DNA from 3 places in the Corynebacterium confusum genome. Region 2 is predicted to be linked to each of the others. Evidence: predicted binding sites of a transcription regulator. Region 2 holds the regulator's gene; each other region holds the start of a gene.
What was found. Region 2 encodes LexA, which represses DNA repair genes until DNA is damaged. Its sites were predicted from a motif close to CGAACANNTGTTCG; they were not measured.

Region 1 (3,255 bases), 1.2 Mb from region 2:
CTTGTCGAGGACCACCACCGAGTAGTCGGTTTCCGCTAGGGTCAGCCGGACGAAATTGGAACCGATGAAGCCGGCCCCGCCGGTCACGAGCAACGTAGACATAATGGTCACCATCCTACTTCAGCGGTTGCCTCGAAGCCTGCCACCGTCATCTCCCGCCACGAGCAGCCCAGTAGACCCAAGCTGCCCCGAGGAGCCGCAAGAGCCCCCAAGAGTCCTCAAGAGTCCAGGCGCGCGTGAATCCCCGCCAGGCCACACGGGCGTGCCCTTGGCAGGGGAGGGTGAACAGGGACAACATCTTAACTAAACAACGGAGCCTGGCTGTGCGGGTCTGGCGGGGGAGCCTCGCCGCCTGAGGTGGAACCGGTACGGGGTCCGGGACTAGTGCCAGTGGGTGGTGCACCTCGGTGGCGGACCTTGTGACCACACGATTGCTGGGCCGCGGGCGATTCGTTGAACCGCAGCGGTTGCCCTGGCCCGGCCCGGTGGCCGGTGCGCCTGGTCTCGGGGGATCTGTCGGCGTGGCCCATGTTGTTGGCACCATCCCGGAAGTCGTTGTTATCCACGTGGTGGCGTCGGCACCGGAGCGTGAGGTTGGAAATATCGGTATCTCCTCCCAAAGCCCAGGCGATGACGTGGTGGACGTCGCAGTCAATCCAGGCCCGGTTGCAGTCCGGGTGGGTGCACACCAGCTCGGAAGCGGCCAGGGCAATCTTTTGCCAGAGGCTCGCCGTGCGCCTATTGCGCGCCAGCTCGAGCGGGAAGCCGTGGGGGTCGAGGACGCAGAGGAAGTCGTGCTCAGCGAGCCCCATCCGGAGAAGGTCGAGCGGGCTGACCGAGATACCCGCGGTGGTGGGGAAGCGGCTGTCTCCGGTCATGTTCTCGAGGTCATCCATGGTGAGCGTGACCAGAAGGCCCGCCGCGCCGCCGGTGGACTGGTCCTTGGAGGATAGGTACCGGCGGCAGATATAGCGCAGGTGGTCCACGTTGCGCTCTTGGAAGCTGCGCTTGTCTTCCTGGTCCAGCCCGCTTTCCTTCAAAGCGGCGTTATCCGCGTTGCGGGCGTTCGCCAGGGCGCTCTTGACGAGCGCGGCGGTGGCGGGGTCCAGGTAGCCGCGGACGTGCACGCCGCCGTCGGCGTCCGGGTTGGACAGGGCTAGCCGGCGCTTCTTGTAGGCGGCGTCCTTGTCCTTGGTACCTTCCGGGGTGCGGGCGGCCAAGTTGGCGTTCTTAATCTGCTTGCGCAGCCAGTCCCGCAGCGTGTGCAGCGAGGTATCTTTTGCCTTTTCCAGGGCCTGCTCGCGCAGCTGCTTGTGGCCTGGGGTGGCGTGCTGGTTGAGGTGTTTGAGCTCCGTCTCAATCATCGCCAGCACCTTGGCGCTGGTGGTTTGGCCGTCTTCCAGGAAGCGCTTGCGGCGGCGCTCCTCAGCTTCCCTTTCCGCCTGCGCCCGGCGTTGCGCTTCCGCGTCGGCGGCCTGCTGGCGGGCGCGTTCTTCATCGCTGACAGCCTGGGCGTCGTCGGGCAGGGGAGTCGGTTCCGGTGCGGGCGCGGCCTCCTCGAGAGGGCTGAACAGATCGCGGCCGGTCTCGAGCCGCTCCCGGGCGGTGGCAAAGTCCAGGCCGAGGCGCGCCATGAGGTAGTCGATGGCCTTCGAGGAGCCGACCTGGCGGCCGGCGTCGTCGCGCTCGGCGAGGAAAGCGAAAGCGCCATCGATGACGGTCTTGTTGTTGAAGGCGTATTCGAAGGCCTCGAAGCCGCGGTGGAGGCGTCCGAAGGACAGGTCTTCGGGTTTCTTCATTAGGGAGCGTAACCGCTCCATGGAGCCAGAGATTTCTTTGAGCGTTGCTAGGATTTCGTCGTGCTGGTCAGTCATGGCGGTCACCCCCTAAGGAACCGTCGCGTAGAACCTTTTTTCGCTTACGTGTTCTAGTATAACGATAAAAAAGCCCGTGTCAACAGCAAAAAAGAAAATATGTTCGACTTTACTAAAGTGCCTGTTCGCCAGAGCTGGCTTAGTTTAAGTAGAAACTAAAATCGGCAGCCAACCCAGCCGGCCCAGCCAACCCAGCCGAATCCCAGCGCCAACTACTTCGGGAACCGCGGCAATTCCTGCTCGTTCAGCCATTGGTTCCAGAGGCCCTCCACGTCCGCGACAGAAACATCGGAAGCGCCCTCTTCTGCGTCCTTCACAGCCCCCACCAGAGCCTCCCAGAAGTCCCGCGCGACGACGTTTCCGTGCTGGTTATCGGCGAGGTAGGAGCGGACGAGGGGGAAGAAGGTGGCATCGCCAAGCAGGTGCCGCAGGGAGTGGATGAACAGGGCGCCGCGCTTGTAGACGCGGTCGTCGAACATGTCGCGGGTGCCGGGGTCGGCCAGCAGGAGGTCGTGGGGCTTGCGCGAGAGGACCAAGTAGTGGGAGTGGGCGGCATCGTGGGCCATGGCTTGGCCGGTGTGCTCGCTCCAGAGCCACTCGCAGTAGCAGGCGAAACCTTCGTTGAGCCAGATGTCCTGCCAGCGGCTAAGGCCCACCGCGTTGCCGAACCACTGGTGGGAAAGCTCGTGGAAGATGAGCCGCTCGAAGGCGTGGTCGCCGCGCACGTGGTTGGAGCCAAAGATGGAAATGCCTTGCGCCTCCAGCGGGATTTCCAGCTCGTCTTCGGTGACGACCACGCGGTAGTCGGGGAAGGGGTACGGCCCGAAGGTCTCGGCCAAGAAATCGAGCATCTCCTGCTGGCGGCCGAATTCCTCGGTCACCTGTTCGCGCAGGTCAGCGGGCGCGTACGCCACGGTGTTGGGCCCCAGGCGGAACTCGCTGAACTCGCCCACCAGCACCGTCGCCAGGTAGGTCGCCATGGGCTTATCGATGCGGTAGTGCCACGCCGTCCGCGACGGCCCCGCCGTGGCCTTGTCGACCAGCGTGCCGTTGGCGACGACGGTGAAGGGGTTGTCGGCAGTGATGGCGAGGTCAAAGGTCGCCTTCTGGCTCGGGTGGTCGTCGCACGGGAACCAGCTCGGCGCCCCGTTGGGCTGGCTGGCGACTAGGGAACCGGACTCGGTCTCCTCCCAGCCGATTTCACCCCAGGGGCTGGCGATGGGCCGCGGGTTGCCGCCGTAGCGGATGGCCAACGTGATTTCTGCCCCCGATGCCACCGGCTCCGCAAACGAAATCCGCAGCTTGCCGCCCGAGGTCCTAAAGCGGGCCACCCGCGGGCCGGCGGGGCAGCTGACGCGGCGCACCGCCATCGCGGGACCCA
Region 2 (3,255 bases):
GCCGGCGTGGGTGCGCAGCTGTCTGAGCTCAGCCTTGAGGACTGCCAGAAGATCGCAGCAGCGGCCGTGTCCTGCGAAGGCCCCTCCGAGGCCCGCGAGAAGGTCCGCGAGCTCATCGAGGAATTCTCCCGCCCCGCGGCAGACAACTAAACGCCGCTGAAAAACTACACCCGGCGCAAGCCCACAGCTTAGAGTGGGGCCTGCGCCGGGTGTCCGGCATCTGGGGACTGGGCCTTAGGCGTCGGCGGTGACGACGGTGATTTCGCGCTCGCGCAGCGCGTCGACGAAGCTTTGCGGCGCGGCCGAGTCCGTGATGACGACGTCGATGTCGGAGATCTTGGCAAAGCTGACCAAGTAATCGTTGCCCAGCTTGGAGGAGTCGCACAGGACAACGACCTTGCGGGCGTTGGTGACGAACGCGGCCTTGATGGCCGCCTCCTGCGCGTCCGCCGTGGACAGGCCGTGGTCCAGGGTCAGGGCGTTGGTGCCGATGAAGGCGACGTCGGCGCGCAGCAGCGCCATGGTGCGCAGGGCGGTGTCGCCGACTACTGCCTGGGAAATGCCGCGCACCGTACCGCCCAGCAGCTGGACGTCCTTGATACCGTTATTAGCCAGCGACAGGGCAATGGGCAGGCTGTTGGACACGATGGACAGCTGGTTGGCCAGCGGGCTGGCGGCAATCAGGTCGCTTAAGGCGTTCGTGGTGGTGCCGGCGTCCAAGAAGATGCTGCCCGGGGTCTCGGGGAGGAATTCGAGGGCAGCTTCGGCGATCGCGGACTTTGCCCCGGTGGCCGAGCGCGAGCGCGTGTCCAGGGTGAACTCGGCGGTCTGGAAGGTCTGCGAGGCCACCGCGCCGCCGTGGACCCGGTGCACCACGCCCTCCCGGTCCAGAACGGCCAAGTCGCGGCGAATGGTTTCTGCGGTGACGTCGAATTTGTGGGAGAGTTCCGTGACATTGACGCGTCCCTCGACGGCGGTGAGGGACGCAATCTGCCGACGGCGTTCTTCTGCATACATGGGGGAGTTCTCCTCGGTCCGTGGGTACGCACGCTGATGGGCCAGCGCACACGGTGAAATGGGTCTACTCAAATTGTCTCAGAAAAACCGCGTGGGCAAACACAAACAGAAAAACCCAAGCGCCCGATTCTTGGGTTGCTTGGGTATTTCTTGAGGTAGATCGGGCAAACCGGACCAGGGAACACACACGCGGCGTGAGATTTTGTATGCCCGATTACCTCAGAAAGGGGGAATAACGCGGGAAGTTCCGGGGAATTAAAGCTTGCGCATCACGGAGACGACCTTGCCCATGATTTCTGATTCATCCCCGTTGATGGGGGAATAAGCGTCATTGTGCGGCAGCAGCCAGACGCCGGTGGAGTCGCGGTGGAATTCCTTGACGGTTGCCTCCTCGCCGTCCAGCAGGGCTGCGACGAAGTCGCCTTCCTCCGCCGTGGACTGCGAGCGGACGATGACCCAGTCCCCGTCGAGGATGCCGGCGTCCCGCATGGAGTCGCCGACGACCTGCAGCATGTAGAGGTCTCCGCCGCCGACGACCTCGTCCGGCATGGGGTAGTAAGTATCAATGTTTTCTTCGGCCGTAATGGGGGTCCCGGCGGCAATGCGCCCGACGACGGGGATGTAGCTGACTTGGCCTGCGTCCGGCGGGGTCTGGGGGAGCTCGGCAGACTTGCTGGCCTTCTCAGCCTTCGCGTCTTCCTTTTCGGTGTTGAGGTGGCGGACATCGACCGCGCGCGGCTTGTTGGGATCGCGCCGCAGGAAGCCCTTTTCCTCCAGCTGCCTGAGCTGGTAGGCCACCGAGGAGGTGGACTGCAGGCCGGCCGCGTCACCGATCTCGCGGATGCTCGGCGGGTAGCCGCGCAGGAGCACGGCGTCGTGAATGACCTCGAGGATGCGCCGCTGGCGGGCACTCAAGGAGTCCAGGCTGGGCTTCTGTGAGGATTTGCTGGGTCGGGCCATGGTCTTTAACTCTCCAAGTTGGTTGGCAGGTCGGATAGTCGGTCACAGGCACTGTGGGCCCGCGTAAATTCCTACCTTCATTTCTAGCATGAAAAGTACAAATGTTCGAGACTTTCGCCCGCGCGCTAGACAAACTCTGGGGAGCCTGCTATAAATCGAACACAGAACCTAATTCGAACATTCGGACGAAGGAAAGCCGATGCCATGTCGGAGTCCAGATTTAGACTCGGTGGCACCAAAGAAAGGAAGGATTACTATGACTCTCGCCTTTGAAGACCGCCGTATTGCTGACACTGAATATGCAGCTTACCGCTCCGGTACTCTCGCGCCTTCCGTGGTCCCCGCGGCTGCGGTGTGGGAGCCTTCCGTCCGTGTTTCCGAAAACCGCAATCCCAGCGCCGGTTGGCTGGGAGGTGGACCGGCTGGCGTGGGCGATCGTTATTCTCGAACGCTCACGCTGGATAATCGAACAGACCGTCGTTCGCAGCCCGCGCTTAGTGCTGAGGATTTCGCAGGGCAGCCACGTGGGGCGGTCTCCGAGCAGGCGCGCCAGAAGGGCAACTACGCGCTCGGCGCTGTGTTCGGATTCGCCGTCTTCCTGGGCACGTTGGCGGCGGGCATGGGCCTGGTCGACGGCGCGGATGCGGCCGGTTCCCTGGGCACGGCGGACAGCGCCGTGACCCAACAGGCCACCCTGAACTAGGAGACGGGCTAGCCCGCCCGGTTGAGGCTCGCTCGGGCGCAGTAGACTGGTAGCGCATCCGCTTAATCTGCTCTGGCGGATTGAGTCGGAAAGCTAGAAAGATACGGGGAGCGAGCCACATTGTATTGCCCATTTTGTCACCACGAGCAGTCACGCGTTATTGATTCCCGCGTCGTTGACGCGGGCACGTCCATCCGCCGTCGGCGCGAGTGTTCTTCGTGCCGGGGCCGTTTCACCACGGTCGAGAAGGCGGTGCTGTCCGTGGTCAAGCGCAATGGGCTGTCCGAGCCCTTCAGTCGTGACAAGCTGATCCGTGGCGTGCGGCGCGCCTGCCAGGGCCGCGACGTCTCGGATGACGCGCTGAAGCGCCTGGCCCAGGAGGTGGAGGAGACCGTGCGCAGCCATGGCAGCTCCCAGATCAATGCCAACGATATTGGCCTGGCCATCCTCGACCCGCTGCGCGACCTCGATGAGGTGGCGTACCTGCGCTTTGCCTCCGTGTATAAGTCCTTCGACAGTGCGGACGACTTCGAGTCGGAGATCCGCCTGATGAAGCGGCGCGACCGCACCAGTTT
Region 3 (3,255 bases), 900 kb from region 2:
AATGCACAACGCGCCGGTGCACGTGGCCATCGCCATGTGGGACATCCCCTGGAAGTCCGCTGCCGAGGGCAAGCTCAACGGGTGGGTCATCGCCGTGGATGCCAAGCCCGGCCCGCGATTCGTCCGCACCGGGCGCACCACGGAGGAAGACACCGTGGGGCCCGTGATGCGCGACCTCAACGACGCCATCAGCGGCATCCGCAGCTTCAACGGTGCCAAGAAGAAGGTCTGGTGCAACGTCGGCCGCCGCCGCGGGGCGCTGCGCCTGGAGCTGGAGAAGCAGGGCTACCTGGTCACGGGCAGTTTCTCCGAGTACAACCGCTCTTGCCCGCGGGCCAGCAAGCTGCGCACCGTCGAGGAAACCAAGGCCAAGCGCCAGGGCAAACGCAACGGGCAGTCCCCCAAGCGCAAGCCCACTCCCCCGCCCGCCACGGAGGCCCACTGGTGGCCGCAGTTCTCCGACTTTTCTAACGCTTTCGATGCCACCCCCGCCCGCATCGCCACCGATGCCTCCTCCGACACCAACATCAAGGGCGCGTCGTGTTTCGTCGCCAGCAACGGCGACTACCAGCTGCTCACCCGCCGCACGAAGGCCTCCACGGACGAGCTCGAGCTCGAGGCCCTCACCCTGGCCCTGAAGTACCTCGTACACACCGATGCCACCGACGTCCTCATCGAGAGCGACAGCCAGGCCGCCCTGCGCGCCGTCGATTACATCACCGGCCAGGGCAAGCTCGGCAAGCGCTGGCGCGGCATCCACCCGGGCGCACTCTCCCGCTTCCAGCAAGCTTGGAAGGACAACCAGGGGCAGCGCAGCATCACCTTCCGCCGCGTCATGGGACACTCCGGCGACCCGCTCAACCGCGCCGCCGACAAGATCGCCATCATGGGGCTGCGCGCCATCGCCTACCGGCAGAAGGAGGTCCGCGACACTCTGGCAGAGGGCATCGATAAGGCCCTGCAGGAAGCCGCGAAGGACGCCCACAAGCGGGCGGCGTCGCGCCTGCCCGAGTCGGTGACGCGGGGGTCTGGGTCTGGTGCTGAGGCTGGTTCTCGGTCCGGTTCTGGGGCTGAGTCTGGAGCTGGTGCTGGCGCGCGGAATAAGCGGCGTCGGGGTGGGCGCCGCGGGGGACGTCGTCGCGGTGGGCGCCGGCGCGGAAGTCCGGGCGCGGGGTCTGGACCCTAGGGTTTTGGGGCCTGCTTGAGGCTAGTTTTGGGCTAGTCGGGGCGGCCTTCGAGGCGGTGCCGGAGGCGTCGCCAAGCGATGCGCAGCGCAGAATGCGGCGTCGCGGCGAGCTCGCGGGCATAATTTTGTAGTTTGTGGCCCTTTGGGGTCGGGGCGGCGACCGTGCCAATAGGAATCTTGAGGTGCCAGGCCCAGAGCCGGGTGCGCAAGATGTGGAAGTTGCTGGTGACGACGGTCATCGTCGAGCCACGGGGGACCAGGCGCGCGGAATTTTCGAGGTTTTCGTTCGTGCTGGTTGCCAGGGGTTCCAGGATGATGCGCTCCGGGTCGATGCCTTGGGCGGTGAGGTAGTTGTGCATCGGGAGCGCTTCCCCGTGCCCGCTGACCACGATGGGGGCTTGGGGGTATGCCTGGGCGAGGCGGGCGGCGGTGACGAGGCGGGCGCGAAGGAGGGGTTCGGGGCGACCGGCGGTCGTGCGCGAACCGAGGACGACGATGGGGTCCGTCGGGTCAAGTGATGGTCGCCGGGAGGCTTCTCCGCCGTCGTTTTTGAACATAAGAATTAGGATACTTGAGGGCATCTGCCGGCCCATTCGGCGCCGTTAATGCCTATTTCTGCGAGAGGTTACCCCCGTTTTACCAACAATATAACCATCTAGAACAAAGTTTTGCTATAGGGGTTGCGTGGGGCGATTGCGTGAATAGGATTGAGGTCGTAAGGAACAAAGGTTCGAGCACCTCAAGGGGGGTGAAGATCATGACCAAAGCAACTCAATCCATTGCCGAATGTGTAGCCGAAATCGAACAGGCATACTCACGCCTGCACGCCGCCGTCACGGAGGTGGACTCGGTGTACTTTGGTGAGATCTACCCTTATTTCGAGAAGCTCGCTGCCCTCTCCGGCACCATCACTACTATCGATGCCGCCTTCGCATTCATCGCCGAACGCGACGACGCCGGGCGCCACGTCAACTCCACGCGGGCGATGGACTACCTGATGAACCGGCTGGGGCTGTCCTACGGTGAGGCGAAGGACCGGCTCTGCAACGGGCAGACCATCTTCGGGACCGCTCCCCTGTCGGATCTACCGCCCTTGCCAGACCCGCCGGAGAATGCTGAAGCGGGCGCTGCTGGTGACTCCCCGGGTGACGCGGACGCTGTGGCCGGAGCACGGGCGGAGGAAGAACGCCGGAAGCTGGCCGAGGAGCGCCGTAAGAAGGCCGAAGAAGAGGCTCGTATTCGCCGGGAACGCGAGGAAAAGGCCCGCGCCGAGGCCCAGCGCAAGCTGCGGGAAAAGGAGGCCCTCCGCGGCCGCTACCTGTCCATCATCGACCGCGAACTCAAGCACCTGAACGCGCACGCCACCCCCGGCCCGAACGAGCTGCGCAACAAGGCCATCGATGAAGCGAAGAAGCGAAATCTGAAAGACTTCGCTCAATGGTTGCGCCGCGAGGTTCGTGCGGCGAATGCGCGCAGCCGGGATCCCTACGGCAACCGGGACCGGTTTGCCGCCACCCGCAAGCGTCATTTGGAGTTCAGTCCCGCGGATGCCGACGGCGGCGTCCACGTCAGCGGTTACCTGGATGGTGCCACTGCGGCGCTGATGAGCCAGGCCTTTGCGCCCGCTACGCGGCCGGGAGCCCCGGATCTGCCGCCGGAGGAAGACAAGCGCAACTACCGCCAGCGGATGGCGGACCAGTTCACTGCGATTCTGCAGGAATACCTCGGCTCGCGCGAGAAGGCGCACCCCGGCTTGGGGTCCATCATCATCTCCGGCACGGTCGATGACTTCGAGAACCTCAAGGCGGATTCCCTGCTGCCCACCAACACCGGGCACTCGCTGACCCCGCTGGACATCATCCGGCTCGGGGCCGCGGCTAGTGATTACCTCTGCATTATGGACTGCGAGGACTTCCAGCCGCTGGCGCTGGGGCGCTCGAAGCGGACGGCGAGCTTCATGCAGAAGCTGGCGCTGATTGCCTCCGAGCTGGTTTGCTCCCACCCTGGGTGCGACCGGGCCGCGAATGCCTGCGATGTCCACCATCTGCAGGCCTGGTACTACGGCGGAG

Region 1: a site for LexA is predicted at 1,967-1,980, ahead of CCONF_RS01225 (HNH endonuclease signature motif containing protein). Genes of this name have one in related genera too.
Region 3: a site for LexA is predicted at 1,906-1,919, ahead of CCONF_RS02865 (HNH endonuclease signature motif containing protein). Genes of this name have one in related genera too.

The regions. Positions count from the first base shown of each region.
Region 1 is NZ_CP047202.1:247,419-250,673, forward strand. It holds gene rfbB (dTDP-glucose 4,6-dehydratase) at 1-105, opposite strand, end outside; gene CCONF_RS01225 (HNH endonuclease signature motif containing protein) at 300-1,874, opposite strand; gene CCONF_RS01230 (M1 family metallopeptidase) at 2,087-3,255, opposite strand, start outside.
Region 2 is NZ_CP047202.1:1,492,824-1,496,078, reverse strand. It holds gene ptsP (phosphoenolpyruvate--protein phosphotransferase) at 1-150, shown strand, start outside; gene sugR (transcriptional regulator SugR) at 235-1,017, opposite strand; gene lexA (transcriptional repressor LexA) at 1,273-1,977, opposite strand; gene CCONF_RS06985 (hypothetical protein) at 2,405-2,680, shown strand; gene nrdR (transcriptional regulator NrdR) at 2,801-3,255, shown strand, end outside.
Region 3 is NZ_CP047202.1:594,472-597,726, reverse strand. It holds gene CCONF_RS02875 (RNase H family protein) at 2-1,186, shown strand; gene CCONF_RS02870 (YdcF family protein) at 1,219-1,767, opposite strand; gene CCONF_RS02865 (HNH endonuclease signature motif containing protein) at 1,944-3,255, shown strand, end outside.